DNA from 3 places in the Brevibacillus sp. MS2.2 genome. Region 1 is predicted to be linked to each of the others. Evidence: riboswitches for the same ligand, from Rfam matches in the RefSeq annotation. Region 1 holds a riboswitch; each other region holds the start of a gene.
The links. A riboswitch is a leader RNA that binds a small molecule or an ion and turns the genes downstream of it on or off. The one in region 1 is predicted to bind S-adenosylmethionine.
Positions count from the first base shown of each region.

Region 2: linked by a shared signal. The riboswitch ahead of HP568_RS01435 (MetQ/NlpA family ABC transporter substrate-binding protein) and the one ahead of HP568_RS12815 (methionine ABC transporter ATP-binding protein) in region 1 are both predicted to bind S-adenosylmethionine.
Region 3: linked by a shared signal. The riboswitch ahead of HP568_RS08200 (homoserine dehydrogenase) and the one ahead of HP568_RS12815 (methionine ABC transporter ATP-binding protein) in region 1 are both predicted to bind S-adenosylmethionine.

Region 1 covers NZ_JABSUZ010000011.1:115,349-120,727, reverse strand. The annotation lists gene HP568_RS12830 (peptide ABC transporter substrate-binding protein) at 1-210, opposite strand, end outside; gene HP568_RS12825 (MetQ/NlpA family ABC transporter substrate-binding protein) at 399-1,238, opposite strand; gene HP568_RS12820 (methionine ABC transporter permease) at 1,299-1,964, opposite strand; gene HP568_RS12815 (methionine ABC transporter ATP-binding protein) at 1,965-2,978, opposite strand; SAM riboswitch class I at 3,079-3,195, opposite strand; gene HP568_RS12810 (Ger(x)C family spore germination protein) at 3,302-4,462, opposite strand; gene HP568_RS12805 (GerAB/ArcD/ProY family transporter) at 4,462-5,379, opposite strand, start outside.
Region 2 covers NZ_JABSUZ010000001.1:330,317-335,695, reverse strand. The annotation lists gene HP568_RS01455 (YxcD family protein) at 1-118, opposite strand, end outside; gene HP568_RS01450 (hypothetical protein) at 106-540, opposite strand; gene HP568_RS01445 (methionine ABC transporter permease) at 690-1,352, opposite strand; gene HP568_RS01440 (methionine ABC transporter ATP-binding protein) at 1,352-2,389, opposite strand; gene HP568_RS01435 (MetQ/NlpA family ABC transporter substrate-binding protein) at 2,432-3,262, opposite strand; SAM riboswitch class I at 3,364-3,466, opposite strand; gene HP568_RS01430 (Na-translocating system protein MpsC family protein) at 3,687-4,043, shown strand; gene HP568_RS01425 (ABC transporter substrate-binding protein) at 4,241-5,314, shown strand.
Region 3 covers NZ_JABSUZ010000007.1:49,821-55,199, forward strand. The annotation lists gene HP568_RS08180 (Gfo/Idh/MocA family protein) at 1-173, shown strand, start outside; gene HP568_RS08185 (cyclase family protein) at 194-817, shown strand; gene HP568_RS08190 (DinB family protein) at 943-1,458, shown strand; gene HP568_RS08195 (methylated-DNA--[protein]-cysteine S-methyltransferase) at 1,466-1,957, shown strand; SAM riboswitch class I at 2,234-2,340, shown strand; SAM riboswitch class I at 2,407-2,518, shown strand; gene HP568_RS08200 (homoserine dehydrogenase) at 2,605-3,870, shown strand; gene HP568_RS08205 (CapA family protein) at 3,933-5,102, opposite strand; gene HP568_RS08210 (VOC family protein) at 5,180-5,379, shown strand, end outside.

The sequences.
Region 1 (5,379 bases):
CTTCGCAAGACCGGGGTCCGCTGTCGAAGGCTCACTCATGATGTTCGCCCGAAATACCTGCGGCTTTGCATTTACAGGCTTTTCAGCGGGCGCTGCGGTTCCCTCAGCTGGAGGGGTTGTTGTTGATGGCTGCGTACTCGTGGAGCATCCAGCTAACACGCTTCCGGCGACCAGCATCGCGCCAAGAAACAACTTGAGATTTCTTTTCATCTGAAAATTCCACCTTATCTATATTTTCTCATTTCAAACACAATATACTCGACCGGAATTGGGTTGAAAACGGGGTTGCTGTAGATTTAATTTAATTTTATGAAAATTCACTACATTATAAACAAAAGTAAAGCCCAACCAGCTTTTCGGCCAGTTGGACTTTGTTGATCGATCAATTATTTATACTATTAGAACGCTGGAACAATCGCGCCTTTGTATTCATCTTCAATGAACTTTTTCACTTCAGGTGAGTTCAGTGCTTTTGCCAGCTTTTGAATTGCTTCGGAATCCTTGTTGTCAGGACGAGCTACCAGGAAGTTTGCGTATGGAGTATCTTTATCTTCAATAAACAGCGCGTCTTTGGTTGGAACGAGCTTTGCTTCCAACGCGTAGTTGGTGTTGATCAACGCCAGATCTACTTCTTCCAGAACGCGTGGCAGCATTGCTGCTTCTACTTCTTTGAACTTCAGGTTTTTCTTGTTCTCAACAACGTCTTTCACAGTACCGCTGATACCAGCGCCTTCTTTCAGCTTGATCACGCCGTTTTTCTCCAAGAGTGCGAGTGCGCGACCGCTGTTTGTTGGATCGTTTGGCAGCGCGATTGTTGCGCCATCAGCTAATTCATCCACAGATTTTACTTTTTTGCTGTAAGCGCCGAATGGCTCGATGTGTACAGCCACTACTGGCTCCAGATTCATGTTTTGTCCTTTATTGAAGTCTTCCAGGTAAGGCTTGTGCTGGAAGAAGTTAGCGTCGAGTTGTTTCTCGTTCACTTGAACGTTAGGTTGTACGTAATCGGTGAACTCTTTAATTTCCAGGTTCACGCCTTGTTCTTTCAGTTTTGGTTGAACGAATTTCAAGATTGCTGCATGTGGAACGGGAGAAGCGCCTACCTTCAATGTTACTTCCTGTTGTCCGCCTTGTGCGCCGCCTTCAGCTGGAGCAGGTGCTGTTTCCGTTTTGCCTCCGCAAGCTGCCAAAGAAAATGCCAATACAGTAGAAAGTACAGATACGACTAGCTTTTTCATGAATGATTTCCCCCTTGCATGTATTTCATCTTATTTTTTGAAAATCTATATGGAAAGATCCTATTTGCGGCTGAATTTCAGAACCAGACGGTCCCCCAGCGTTTGTAAGATCTGTACCATCACCAGCAAAATAACAACAGTCACAATCATGACATCGGTTTGGAAACGCTGATAACCGTATCGGATCGCCAAGTCACCCAAACCACCACCGCCAATTACCCCAGACATCGCGGTGTAGGAGACCAGCGTAACCGTCGTGATCGTAATACCCGCGATTAGTCCAGATCTAGACTCTGGCAAAAGGACATTCCAGACGATCTGCCAATTGGAAGCCCCCATAGATTGTGCGGCCTCAATCACGCCTTTATCAATCTCACGCAGAGAGGTTTCCACCAAGCGTGCAAAAAACGGAGCGGCACCAAATACGAGCGGCGGAATGGCCCCCAATACGCCGAGTGAGGTTCCTACGATCATCTTCGTCACAGGAATCAGCAAAATCATCAAAATGATAAACGGTACCGAGCGCAATACGTTGACAACGAATGATGCGATCGTATAAAAAGTGCGGTTTTGCAGAAGCTGTCCGCGTGAAGTCAAAAACAGAATGATTCCCAATGGCAAACCAATCAGGACGGTAAACAGGGTGGAAAAGCCGAGCATCGTGAGCGTGTCCATCGTACCTAAGCCGATTTCAGCCCAATCCACATTCTCGAATGTCCAGTCCATTTATATCACCTCTACTTCCAAGCCACGTTGGCGCAGCGTCTCAATGGTCTTTTGATTCTGTGCAACATCGCCTTCCAGCTCGATCACCAACTGACCATACGGCGTATCTTTCATGCGGGAGATTGTTCCCTGCAAAATGCTGAACACCGTACCAGTCTCTTGCATCGTTTGGAACAGGATCGGCTGGTACGTTTTTTCTCCGAGGAAGGTGACACGAGCAATGGTGCGGTTCCCCGAAGCCTTTTCGTGCTCGACTGCTTCACGCAGCTCTGTAGAATCCGCTACTTGTTCCACAAATTCTTGTGTCGTTGGATGCTTCGGACGAAGGAATACATCCAGTACGTTACCCGACTCGACGATCTTTCCGCCGTCAATTACGCCGACACGATCACAAATGGAGCGAATGACGTGCATCTCGTGGGTAATCAACACAATGGTCAAGCCCAGCTTGCGGTTGATGTCCAAGAGCAGTGCCAGAATGGAGTTCGTCGTCTGCGGATCGAGAGCCGATGTGGCTTCGTCACAGAGCAGCACTTTTGGATCATTCGCGAGCGCCCGGGCGATCCCGACACGCTGCTTCTGTCCGCCAGACAACTGGGACGGATATTTGTCCTTATGGGCCTCCAAGCCAACCAGCTTCAGCAGCTCGTTTACTTTCTTATCAATCTCTGCCTTTGGACGCTTGGCCAGCTTGAGCGGAAAAGCGACATTTTCACCGACTGTCGAAGAAGACAGCAAGTTGAAGTGCTGAAAAATCATGCCGATTGAGCGGCGCTTTTCTTGCAGCTTCCCTTCATCCAGCCTAGTCAAATCGACGCCGTCCACAATAACTTCCCCTGAAGTTGGGCGCTCCAGCAAATTGATGCACCGGATCAACGTACTTTTCCCTGCACCAGAGTGTCCGATAATCCCGTATATTTCTCCTTGCTCTATGGAAAGGTCGATCCCCGTTAATGCTGGGATGGTTTTACCTTGTACTTGATAGCTTTTATGCAAATGACGCAGTTGGATCAACGCATCCACCTCCCGACCACAATCTTGATAAAATATGAAAACCCCTTTTTCAATAAACGAAAAAGGGGCTGCAACGCAATGTATACGTTCGCATCCACCCTTCTCATCTACACAAGATCCAAACAATCCTGTAGGAATTGGCACCGCGACGTTCATTCGAAAATGAACCGGCTGCCGGGCTTCATAGGGCCTGTCCCTCCGCCTCTCTTGATAAGAAAGATATCTACGTATATTATGTTCGTTTTTTCTATTTCATGATGATACAAAACGGATTATATCCTTTTTGAAAATATCACGTCAATAGTAATAGCAGGAAAAGTTTTTTAATCCATGACGCCGTTGCGGATGATTGTCGACTTTACGTGAAAGCGAAACCTTGCTTCCTTGAACATTTTTCTCCACTCGGCCTGCGTCATGTTTGCCATCCCTCTTCTATTTGCACGATACACCATCCCGAATCCAGCGGGATCGACATCGAGGCCCTGCAATTTACTGACTACTTTCTGCAATTCTTTTTCGATCTCTTTTTCCAGTGCATTCTCCATGATTTTCATCAGCTTTGCATTCTCTAGCTTCAGCGGAAGGGTTAATTCCAAAATTCTCGCATGTAATCGGATATGAATATCAAAGACCGGGGGGGACACTTGGGTCAGATCAATTTGAGATTTGCTGGAAATGGTGTCAAAGACAAGCTGCACACGATCTTTTTTACTTCCGCGGCTCTTTGGCTCCTCCCCAAAAATATGAGCAGGAACAGAAGTATCGTAGCTGCCAATGCTGAATTTTCCATGCATGAGCTTGATTAAAAAGGCTTCCTTTGGTGTGATCCACCCTACATAACGCTCCCCTTGAAATAATGCGATACCCTTGATTTGCAGCTCATTTCCCTTTCTTGCAATGTACGGCATGATCGGGTCGATTCCTTTGTCATAATAGGCCCGAAAAAACTCATGCATGGTGGAAGACGGAATTTTTTCCCCTTCAATATTTTGCTCAATCATACGGTATAAATAGATTCCGATATTCCCTTCTTCAGAATAGGGATACGTTAACATATCATATGTTTCGCCTTCAAACAGGCAAAGATAAACCCTGCTGGAAATAGAGGAATCCCGATACAGCGTGTCAACGATACTGCCAAGCCCGCGTTTTGCCAAGTTTTCACTGTAGAGGGCGACACGAATCTGCCCACCCAATACTCTTTTATCTGATTGTAGATTAACCCGATCCCGGATTGATTTGCTGGTCTCCCCCGTTGCTGAGAAAATCTGTATCTTTTTTTTGGCCTCTGGATTAATGGAGGGCATGATTGCAGTCCCACGAATGTTTCCATCCTTTAACAAGTCATAACCGACAGCTGTGGCAAGTCCAGTTTCATCAAAAATCTGCCGATCTCCACAGCCTGTGACTATCATGACGCCAGAACACCACAACGCCAAAAACCGTTTGATAAAGGGCATCCTCTTTTTCCGCTCATCAAGCATCAGGCACTCTCTCCTTTGCTCTTCGATTTTGCCCGTTGCGTTCGCTGCTTCAGCAAGACCATAACGTACAAAAAATAGGGGTACAAGTACACAACCCATATGCTAATTTTCCCATGCATAGTATAAAGCCAATTCATCTGCTGTCTGGAAAGCATCGTCAAGGAAGCAAGATAAATCACCGATAAAATCCAATACAATGAACTTCGCAAGTTGAAGCAAAACAAACGCTTGAGTCCTCGCGCCGAGCACCACAAATACAGCATGATATTCGGCAAAATGACGATAAGCCACAGCGAGATAACGACCAGCTCAAATCTTTCCAGAATGGGCAGGTACACCATCTTTTGCAGATTGAGTGTCGCCCAGATCGTCCTCATGAGCTGACCTTGGCTAAAAAAGACCAAGGTCACGATCATGACCAATAAATAGATAAGATAAGTCACCAGCACCGCCAACTGTGCACTTTTATTTACCCTGTCCTTATTCTGTACATAGGGATAGACGACATAGAGAACCTCAAAACCGACACTGGTCAATGACATGGCCATCATTCCTCTGAAAAGGTTCTCAAAGCTGGTATCCATAATCGGAAACAAATATTCCCATCGTGCGAATTCCAAAGGGAAATATAAATCAAAGACTAGCCATGCCGTTGCTATAATGGAAAAAAACGTATAGCCAGCTATGACTCTTATCCCTCCCACGATGGTGTAGAACGCAAGAAAAAGGATGATTCCAGCTAAAATCCACGTAGGTAAATTCGGGAACACCCAGGTTTGGACAACTTCGATGTAGCTGCGAAGAATGATTCCAGCTGTCAATATGAAATAGATTATAAATATGATGCTTACAGCAGTTCCTAGCCACCTTCCAAACACATCATCTTGAATGCCGTAAATATCAGCCGAAGGGTATTT
Region 2 (5,379 bases), on a different contig from region 1:
ATTCTTCGTCCCACATCAGCTCGACGGAGATGTCTTGCGGCTTCAACTGCTTTTTGTAAGCTGCGTGAATACAGATCGCATTAATGATATCTTGTTCGGAAAATGTTATCTTTTCCATGCGTTCAGTTCCTGCTCTTTCTCACGCTTGGTTTTGAAGTAGACGATCACTTTGCGGATCAGGATAATCACAGCGAGGATCGCCATCAGGTTGATCATGAAGCCAAGGATGGAGCCCAGGATACCCATGTCAGCGAACAGGGTTCCGAACAGCAAACCAGCCAGACCACCAATCATGAGACCTTTCATGAATCCGCCGCTTTTGCTTGCTGTAGCAGCAGGAGTTGTGGTTGTACCTTTATTTGTTGAAGCATTTACATTCGAATCGGCTTTGTTAGGCGTTTGCGTGTTCGTAGGAGCCGTATTAGAGTTGAAGGATTTTTTCCCGGACTTATAGCCTTTCGCGTCGGCGTGATCAATGAATCCTCCGGCTGGAGCGAGTACGAGCATTACGGCAACCAACATCATGATGAGTTTTTTCATGTTATTTGAGTAGCCCCTCTCATTTAAATGACTTGTATATATAAGTCTACATGAATATTGAGCGAAATTCCAACGAACTTTCAGTGACGATCGGTCTAAATACCTACAAAAAAGCCCCTGACAAGCGATCTCGTCAGGGGTTCTTCGATTTACGCGCTCTTTTTCAGTTTTCGGGCTGCCCAGTTGCCTAATGATTGAATGAGCTGGACCAGGACTACGAGGATAACGACAGTAATGATCATGACTTCGATGTCCCATTGCTGGTAGCCGTAGCGCAAGGCGAGATCGCCCAGTCCGCCGGCACCGACTGCTCCGGCCATTGCAGTAGCACCAATCAAACCGATGGTCGCGATCGTCAGGCAGAGGACGATGCCAGGCCTTGCTTCACGTAGCATGATGCGAAAAATAATCTGCGTCCGGGATGCACCCATTGCCTGATACGCTTCGATAACGCCACGATCTACGTCATGCAGGGCCGTTTCCATCAGGCGTGAGATGTAAGGCGCAGTATAGACAATGAGCGGCACAATTGCTCCTTCAATCCCAATCGAAGTGCCCACAATCAACTCCGTAAATGGAATGATCGCAACCATCAGGATAATAAAAGGCAGCGAACGCACAATGTTGATGATCGTATTCAGGGTGTGATAGATGATTTTGTTCGGGAAAAGGTGGTTCGCCTGTGTGATGACCAACAAAATCCCGAGCGGAATCCCGATCAGTGTCGCAATGAACAACGAAAACCCAACCATGATGACAGTTTCTTGCAGCGATTGCCCGAATACCGGAATCATTTCAATCAAACGCTCCATTAGCTCCGCACCTCCTCTGGTGACACAATATCTACGCGGTAGACGGATTCGCGCAAGAAGCGAATGCCATCCTGAATGGCCTGGTCTTCACCAGAAATGTGCAAAAGCAAAATGCCGAGCGCCGTACCTTTTATGGTTGTAATCGAGCCGTACAATAAATTGGTGCTAATCGGAAAACGTGCAGACAGTGTTCCCAGAACAGGATCGAGAGCAGCATCCCCGCGAAAGGCAACGCGAACAATTTTGGAAACGGGTCCGGTTTCTTTTATCTTGGACAAAATCTCCTGTGGTACCTGATCGTCAAAAACCGTTTTGATAAAATTACGGGTCGTTTGCTCTTGCGGATTGCTGAAAACATCCAAAACAGAGCCTTGCTCGATGACGACGCCATTTTCCATGATGGCTACCTGATCGCAGATTTTTTTGATGACCTGCATTTCATGGGTAATGAGCACGATGGTCAGGTTAAACTTTCGATTGATGTCGAGCAACAGCTCCAGAATCGATTCAGTTGTCTGCGGGTCGAGAGCGGAAGTTGCTTCGTCACAGAGCAGGATTTCCGGATCAGTCGCAAGCGCACGAGCGATCCCCACCCGTTGCTTTTGTCCACCGGATAGCTGAGAAGGATAAGCATGTGCTTTATCAGACAAGCCAACCAAGCCGAGAAGGTCTTCTACCTTGCGCTTAATGACATCTTTGGGGACGCGATTCATCCGCAAGATTTCCGCCACATTGTCAAAGACATTATAGGAAGAGAGCAGGTTGAAGTGCTGAAAAATAATCCCGATCTTTTTGCGAGCTTGTCGCAGCTCTTTTTCCTTGAGGGTCAGCATGTTCTGGCCATTGACGATCACAGAACCGCTAGTCGGCTTCTCCAACAGGTTGATGGTACGGAGCAGGGTACTTTTTCCCGCTCCGCTAAAACCGATAACCCCGTAAATCTGCCCTTTTTCCACCTGCAAGGATACGCCCTTCAATGCTTCTACCTGCTTGTTTCCTACTTGATACGACTTATGAATATCGGTTAGCTGTATCATAACGAGTTCTCCTTGTTGTTCTTGATGTTCCTGGCGTCGATCTTACCAGGACGGCAGTACAGCTCCTTCAAAACGTTCGTCGATGAATTTTTTCACTTCTTCCGAACGGTAGATGTCCACCAGCTTTTTGACAGCGGGGTTGTCCTTATTGGTTTCATTGACTGCCAAGATGTTCACGTATGGAGAGTCAGCAGTCTCAGCGAAGATCGCATCTTTTTTCGGGGTGTACCCAGCTTCCATCGCGAAGTTCGTATTAATCGAAGCGACCTCCACATTTTTCAGCGAGCGTGCCAGGAAAGCAGCCTCCAGCTCTTTGAATTGCAAATTTTTTGGATTTTCTACGATATCCAGTGGTGTTGCGTTGTCGCCCACGCCATCCTTTAGCTTAATCAAGCCAGCAGCCTGATAGAGCAAGAGGGCGCGTGCTCGGTTGGTCGGATCGTTTTGGATGCCGACAACACCGCCAGCCGGGATGTCCTCGACTTTTTTATGCTTGGTGGAGTACAGGCCCATCGGGTACGTCACGGTTTTTCCGACCTCGACGATCTTTGTTTTGTGATCTTGATTAAACTTCGCCAAGAACGGAATGGTTTGGAAGCTGTTAACATCGAGATTTCCTTTATCGAGAGCTTGATTCGGCTGTACGTAATCGTTGAAAACGACGACTTCGACATCGAGTCCTTTGCCTTTGGCGACTTCCTTTACTTTGTTGAGAATCTCTTCGTGCGGGCCGCCAGTGACGCCCACTTTGAGTGAGGTTTGTTCAGCAGCAGTGCCGCCGTTAGCAGGCGTAGCTTCCTGTTTACCGCCGCAAGCCGTTACGAGCGATGCAGCGAGCAGTAGTGTAGTGAGCAGTAGACCAGTCTTTTTCATGAAAATACCCCTTTTCTCTGGATGTAAGATGTAATAAAAAAAGCCTCTTCCGACAGAAGAGGCTGGGACTGCGCGTATGTAAATACACGGCAACAATACCTCTCTTATCTGTCGGAATAAATTCCGCTGGATTTGGCACCGTATCGTTTGCGATAGGTTGCCGAGGTGTCATAGGGCCAGTCCCTCAACCTCTCTTCATAAGAGAATGTGCTATGAAATTATCATTCCAAACATTGTTGTTAATTCTTATTTGGATAGTTGGATTATAACGACTGATTTTTTACGTGTCAACTGTTTTTGCAAACGAATGACTTGGTGGAAAAATGTGAAATTGATCTAAATACGAATATTCTATTGAAGAATCCGAAAATCATTTGTATAATGAGAGCGAATGAACCCGATACCAGCTATCGCAGGTGATGACATGACTCTAGTGGACTCCAATGAAACCAGAAAAAAGCTGTCTGCCATCTATAATGAGATAGCAAAAGAGTTGTTCGGATTTGGAACGACTTTGCTCCGAGTCACGATTGAAAATCAGATGATTACGTTCCAAGCCAAGCATCGCCGCTCTCCGCGCTCACAAGCATTGGAAGGAGAAGCGCCGGCTCTCAAGCTCGAAGTCGATTTTCGGATGTCTCTTCTTTATAAGAAGAAACTGCGAGAACGACTGGAGGAAGAGATGGGATTGCCGTTGGAAGCCGTGCTGCGGGACTATGATGCGCCTACGCAGTGGGCGATCACGAATGTTATTTTAGCTGAATCAGAACTGAATACCTGACGCAATCGTTCGGATTTTCTCTTTTGATCTATCTTAAGGGGAGACCGTAGACTTTGCGTAAAAACGGGTGTCACTTCTCTTTGTTTACGAAGAAAAGTGCTCTTGTTTAGAATGATACGTTCTAATCAAGGGTACTTTTCTTTTTATTGTATCACCATATTTTGTCATCAAATGAACCCAACTGGAGGAGAATTACGATGAAAAAATTACTTGCTGGAATCCTGTCTTTTTCAATGATGTCACTGGCTCTTGCTGGCTGTGGCAGCAATGATCAACCACAAGCGGGAGGGGCTGGAGGCGAAGCCAAGGGTGAGCCACAAAAGCTGGTCATCTCCACATGGGGCTTCTCCGAAGACTTTTTCCGCAAAGAAGTATATGAGCCATTTGAAAAAGAACATAACGTGAAAATCGTGCTGGAAATCGGGAACAATGCAGAGCGCCTGAACAAAATTCGCCAAGGAAGCTCCGATGTAGACTTGATCTACCTCTCTGACTACTATGCACAGCAAGGGATTGAGAGTGGCGCATTTGAAAAAATCGACCGCAGCCGCATCCCGAACCTGGATCAAATCTACGACATTGCCAAAGCACCACTGGGCGAGGAGTACGGTCCAGCTTACACGATTGGTCAATTCGGAATTGCCTACAATCCAAAGCTCGTGAAAACCGAGATCAAGGATTGGAAAGACCTGTGGAATCCAGAGCTGGCGGGCAAGCTGACACTGCCAAGCATTACGTCCACAACTGGCCCGATGGTTCTCGACAGTGCTTCCCAGACAGCGGGCAACAAGGAATTTAACGAAGATCAAGCCTTCGCGAAAATGAAAGAAGTCAACCAAAGTGTAGTGAAGTTCTACGATAAGACCTCTGAATACGTGAATATGTTTGGACAAGAAGAAATCGGCGTAGGACCGATCATGGAAATGTACTTCAAAGACATCAAGGCCGCTGTTCCAGAAGCTGTTTTCGTACAACCTGCAAGCGGTGGATATGCGGTCATGAATACGGTTAACATCGTAAAAGGCTCGAAAAACAAAGCACTGGCTGAAGACTTCATCAACTACCAACTGAGCAAGGAAGTTCAGGAAAAAACAGCAAAAGCAAAAATCGATTCCCCTGTAAACAAAACGGTTCAACTGACAGAAGAAGAGGCAAAAGGCGTAACGTACGGGGAAGAAACCGTAAGCAAGCTGAAAATGCTGGACATGAAATTCGTTAACGAGCACTCCAAAGCATGGATTGACCGTTGGAACCGTGAAATCACGCAATAACGAACGTTAGAAAAACAAGGGCGAGGGTATAGACAATTTCGGATATACCCTCGTTTTCGTGAGGA
Region 3 (5,379 bases), on a different contig from region 1:
AACCCCCAAAGACCATGCATTATGAAATAAGAGAATTCCTACACTTGGCGAGAAGCGGGGCCAGACAGTCTGCAACGAATTCGCATGAAGTATCCAAAATGGCCATGCAGGTCATGGATGAAGTGAGAAGACAGATGGGGATTGTTTTTCCAGCGGATCGAAAAAAACAGTAGGCAAAGGGAGGGCGTTGGGGATGAAAATGTATGATGTAACCGCCACCGTGTTCGAAGGAATGACGGTGTATAAAAACAAGCCGGAAAAGCAGCCGAAAATACGAACCGCTACCAATGGCTATGTAACAGAATCGAGAATCGACATGGACCTTCACTCTGGTACCCATGTGGATGCTCCCCTGCACATGGTGAATGCTGGCGATACATTTGAGAGTATTTCCTTGGAGAAGCTAGTGGGCAGTTGCAAGGTTCTCGATCTCACAGCGGTAGAGGACAGGATCACTCGCTCCGACTTAGAGAGCTTCGATCTTGTGCGAGGAGATTTTGTCCTGTTTAAAACGAAAAACTCTTTTGAAGAGGCGTTCTCTTTTGAATTCATCTTTCTGTCTGAAGAAGGGGCAGAGTATTTAAGTGAGCTGGGTGTGCGGGGCATTGGTACCGATGCACTTGGAATCGAACGCGCCCAGGAAGGACACCCCACACATAAAAAGCTGTTTGCAGCGGGAGTCATTGTCGTGGAAGGATTGCGGCTAGGAGAGGTCCCACCAGGCGAGTATTTTTTGGTAGCTGCACCACTCAAGCTGATCGGCACGGATGCAGCCCCGGCAAGGGTCCTACTGTTTGAAGGCTTACATAGCGTATAATGGTGACGGTCACCCGCCTGTGAAGATCAGGCGGGTTCGTTCGTATTGGACAAGAAATGCTTGGCTGAGGATGCATAGTGGTATAATTTGTCTATCCAAAATGAATGAAGAGGAGTGGGAAATGCATGCTCAAACGACCAGAGCAGGATGAATACGCTGCATATTTTGACTATTATATTGGACTTGTACCGGAGGGGGATCTGCAAACGATCCTTACACAACAAGGAGAGAGGCAAGTCGCATTATTTTCGTCACTTGCGCCTGAGCAAATTGATTATCGGTATGCACCAGGCAAATGGTCGGTAAAAGAGGTTTTGGGTCATCTCGTCGATACAGAACGCATCATGAGCTATCGCTTGCTGAGAATCGCGAGAGGAGATCAGACACCCCTCGTTGGTTTTGATGAGAATGCTTTTGTCGAACACGGGTGTTTTCAGCGAAGAGACCTCTCTGATTTAGTGGAAGAGTATAAGGCTGTTCGGGCTTCCACCATCGCGCAGGTTCGCGGAATCTCCCCAGAAGCGTGGTTGCGTACAGGACTTGCCAACGGAAACAAGCTATCTGCAAGGACGCTGGCCTATGTGATTGTTGGACATGAAGCTCACCACAGAACCATTTTGAAAGATCGGTATCTAGGGTAGGTCTTGTATGGAGAGATTACAGACAATTGATTATGTTTCGCCACTCGGCATCTTGGAAATCAGTGGGACAGAAGACGGGGTATGTTCGATCATGTTCACAGATCGGGACGAACCCATTTTGCTTGAACAAGTAGACAAATGCCTAGAGCCTCTCCTCGTTTGTCGGCAACAACTGGACGAATATTTTTCCGGCGAGAGACAGTCCTTTTCTGTTCCCCTGTGTATGAAAGGGACAGACTTTCAGAAAACAGTCTGGCACACATTGATCACTCTTCCCTATGCGCACAAGATTACGTACAAGGAGCTAGCCGCGTTGATTGGGAAGGAAAATGCGGTGAGGGCTGTCGGGAATGCCAACGGAAAAAATCGGCTGAACATCATCGTACCCTGTCACAGAATTATAGGAGCAAACGGGAGTTTAACAGGCTATTCGGGTGGCTTGTGGCGAAAGGAATGGCTACTGGCCCACGAACAATGTTCACAAAATAGGGAAAAATAAGGTAAAATCTGAGGGTAGTAGTGAGAATAGACAATTTCATAGAGGGAAACAGGTTCCTTATGGCGTGCGATGATGCAACTTATGATTTGCCAATGGTGCGGATATGTCGAGGAAAAAGAGCTGCCTGAGGAATGCCAGGAGGGCGGGTTTCATTGCACTTGCTGCAGTATGGAAGAGGTAGAAAGCCTGGCCAAATCAGCTTGCAATCAGAAAAGAAAGAATTTTGTTGACGCTTGCCTTGGAATTTCTTAGAATAAAGCTCAACAGCATAAATGGTTCTTATCCAGAGAGGTGGAGGGTCTGGCCCGATGAAGCCCAGCAACCGTTGCATATTGCGACAAGGTGCCAATTCCTGCGAGACGTTTCGTCTCGATAGATAAGAAGCGGGTTACTCCATTAGTAGATGAACCTTCTTCTTAGCGAAGAAGGTTTTTTTCAATTTCATATTTTCTTTATCCAGAGAGGTGGAGGGACTGGCCCGATGAAGCCCGGCAACCGTCACGCATATTTTGTGACAAGGTGCCAATTCCTGCAGGACATATACGTCCTGGTAGATAAGGAGGAGGAGCAGTAGCTGCTAACAAGCCTTCTTCTTATCGAAGATGGCTTTTCTTTTTATCTAAAATTCGGGGTATGGGGTGGTCAGGATGAGTGCAGAAGTGGTACGCGTGGGATTATTGGGATTGGGGACAGTGGGTGGAGGCGTAATCAAAACGATCCGTTCACAACAGGAGAAGCTGGCTTCTCGTCTGGGTAAACGAATTGAGATCGTCAAGGCATTGGTGCGTGACTCGGAAAAAGAGCGGGCGGTTCCTATCGACCCGACTTTACTGACAACAGACTTTGAGGATGTATTGAATAGCGATGTGGATATCGTGGTGGAGGTCATGGGCGGTGTAGAACCTACCTATGACTACGTCCGTGCTTTGATCGAAAAGGGCTGCCATGTAGTAACTGCCAACAAAGAACTTTTGGCGAAAAAAGGAACAGAGCTAGTCGATTTGGCCAATCAGCATCAAGTGCATCTTGCCTATGAAGCGAGTGTGGCAGGGGGCATCCCGATCTTGAGCGTGCTCCGGCAGTTCCTGCGCACGAACGATATTCAAGGCGTTCGCGGTATTCTCAACGGAACAACGAACTTCATTTTGACGAAAATGGAGGCAGAGCAGCTCTCTTACCAGGAGGTGCTCAAGCAAGCGCAGGAGCTGGGCTATGCGGAAGCAGACCCTCGTTCGGATGTAGAAGGCTTTGATGCTATGTACAAGTTGTATATCTTGGCACAGCTTGTTTACGGAGAATCATTGCCTTTAGCAGATGTTGTTCGCAAAGGAATTGCAGATTTGTCAGCAGGTCACATTCGGATTGCGAGCGAGCTGGGATACCGGATCAAGCTGATCGCGCAGGCCTATCAAGCTGAGAAAGGAATTCGCCTATCTGTTGAACCAACCATGCTTCCGCTGAGCCATCCGTTGGCGCAAATCCACGACGCGTTTAATGCTGTACAGCTATCCGGCAACATCGTGGGAGACTTGTTGTTTACAGGAAGAGGGGCAGGAGAGCTCCCTACAGCGAGTGCTGTCGTCGAGGATTTGGCCTATTTATTGACACAGCCATTCACACCGCATCCTACCTGGAAAGAAAAAACGGCTCCCAAAGCTGGTGTCACGGTGGACTCGGAAGAACACGTCCTGTGTTATCTGGAGGGCTCATGTCATACTGCTACGCCAGACCGTGTCTTGCATTTCCTTCAGCAGGCAGGAGTCAACGTGCATAAACTTAAAGTCCAATTCGACTTGGGAGGCGTCTTGCGCGCAGGTTTGATCGTGACAGGAATCAGTGAAGAGCACGAGTCCCTATTGAAAAATGATTTTGGCTTAGAAGTGCGCTGCTTCCCCATTATCGAATCTGCGTAAGAAAGAGGAATCATAAGAAGAAGAGCCGTATCTCTAGTTAGCTAGAAACACGGCTTCTTTTGTCAGGGGGCAGTCTCCACCGCTTTTGCACGCGGCTGTACACGCCCGTCGCTTTGGATGTCAACCCTTTCAGAAATGGATTCAATGCGTTTTAGCAGGGCAGCGCCGTTGCTTTCATTCATGGGTACAGCTTGTCCCAATTCTGCGTGAAACGGAAGCATCGTCAGCTCACAATCACCACTTTTCGTACAGCTTGCTTGCAGAACCATCGTTTCCCAAGTCTTGGGTTCGTTTGATCGTGTGAAAATGAAATTGCCGAGACTGTACGCAATCCATTTTTCGTTGTATCGTTCAAAACCTTGCAGGACATGAGGATGACCGCCAACAATCAAATCTGCACCAGCATCGATGTAGGCACGAGACAACTCTTTTTGATGATCGACAGGATAATCGGAGCGTTCCTTGCCCCAGTGTGCAATCACCACGACGAGATCCGCTTGGTTGTTCGCATCTTGGATCGCTTTCACTGCTAGCGTAGGATCATAGGAAGCGGCCATACCCGGCTGGGAATTCCCTGCATACCAGCTCGTTTCGGGAATGACCCTGCTGAAGCCGAGAATCGCGATCTTGATGCCGTTCTTTTCTATCAATACAGGAGAATAGGCACGGCTTGCATCCTTTCCGGCGCCGACGTATTCAATCCGGTTTTTGTCCAAAGCGTCAAAGGTATCCAGTAATCCCGGAACTCCTTGGTCCATGGAGTGATTATTGGCGAGATTCACCACATCAATCCCAGCGTTTTTCATGGCAGGAACAGCAAGTGGCGACGATTTGTAGACATACGCCTTGTTCTGTGCAGCAACACCTGTTTCGGTGATCGGTGTCTCCAAATTGGCAATCGTGATATCATCTTGCAAAAAGAGCGAGCTTACATGCTTGTATGGGTAGTCATAGCTGTTTGCGAGTAAGGTTTTCTCTACATTTCCTGACATCATAATGTCACCGACAAAGGTGAGCTGCACAGAAGCCTTTTGGTTCACGGTATTGTCAGGTGCAGGCTGCGTGTTCGGGTTGGTATGTTCTCTATCCATGGCAGTTTGGAATAGGTAGTAGGTTCCGACGACGAAGATGGCCAACACGCTAAAAAGGAGCGTGCTCTTCCCAACACGTACCCATTTTCTGCGTGAGTGCTTGCGCCGAGCTTTTACCCGGCTTGATCTGGTCTCGTTCATTTTTCCCCCTTGTCTTTCTATCCTTACATCAATGAGTTTTGATATCCTATAAGTAATACGAAAAGAGGCGAAAAAAGGTGCGATTAACTTTTGATCATTTGGTTCATTTTGTACAGCGAACTCCTCAGGAAGCATCGGAACAATTTTGCCAGGCGGGTTTTCATGCGGTAGCCGGAGGGCGTCATGCGTCTTGGGGGACATGGAATAGCCTTAGTTATTTCGGGCTTTCCTATGTTGAATTTTTGGCGGTTGAACACGAGGAGCTTGCTCGACAATC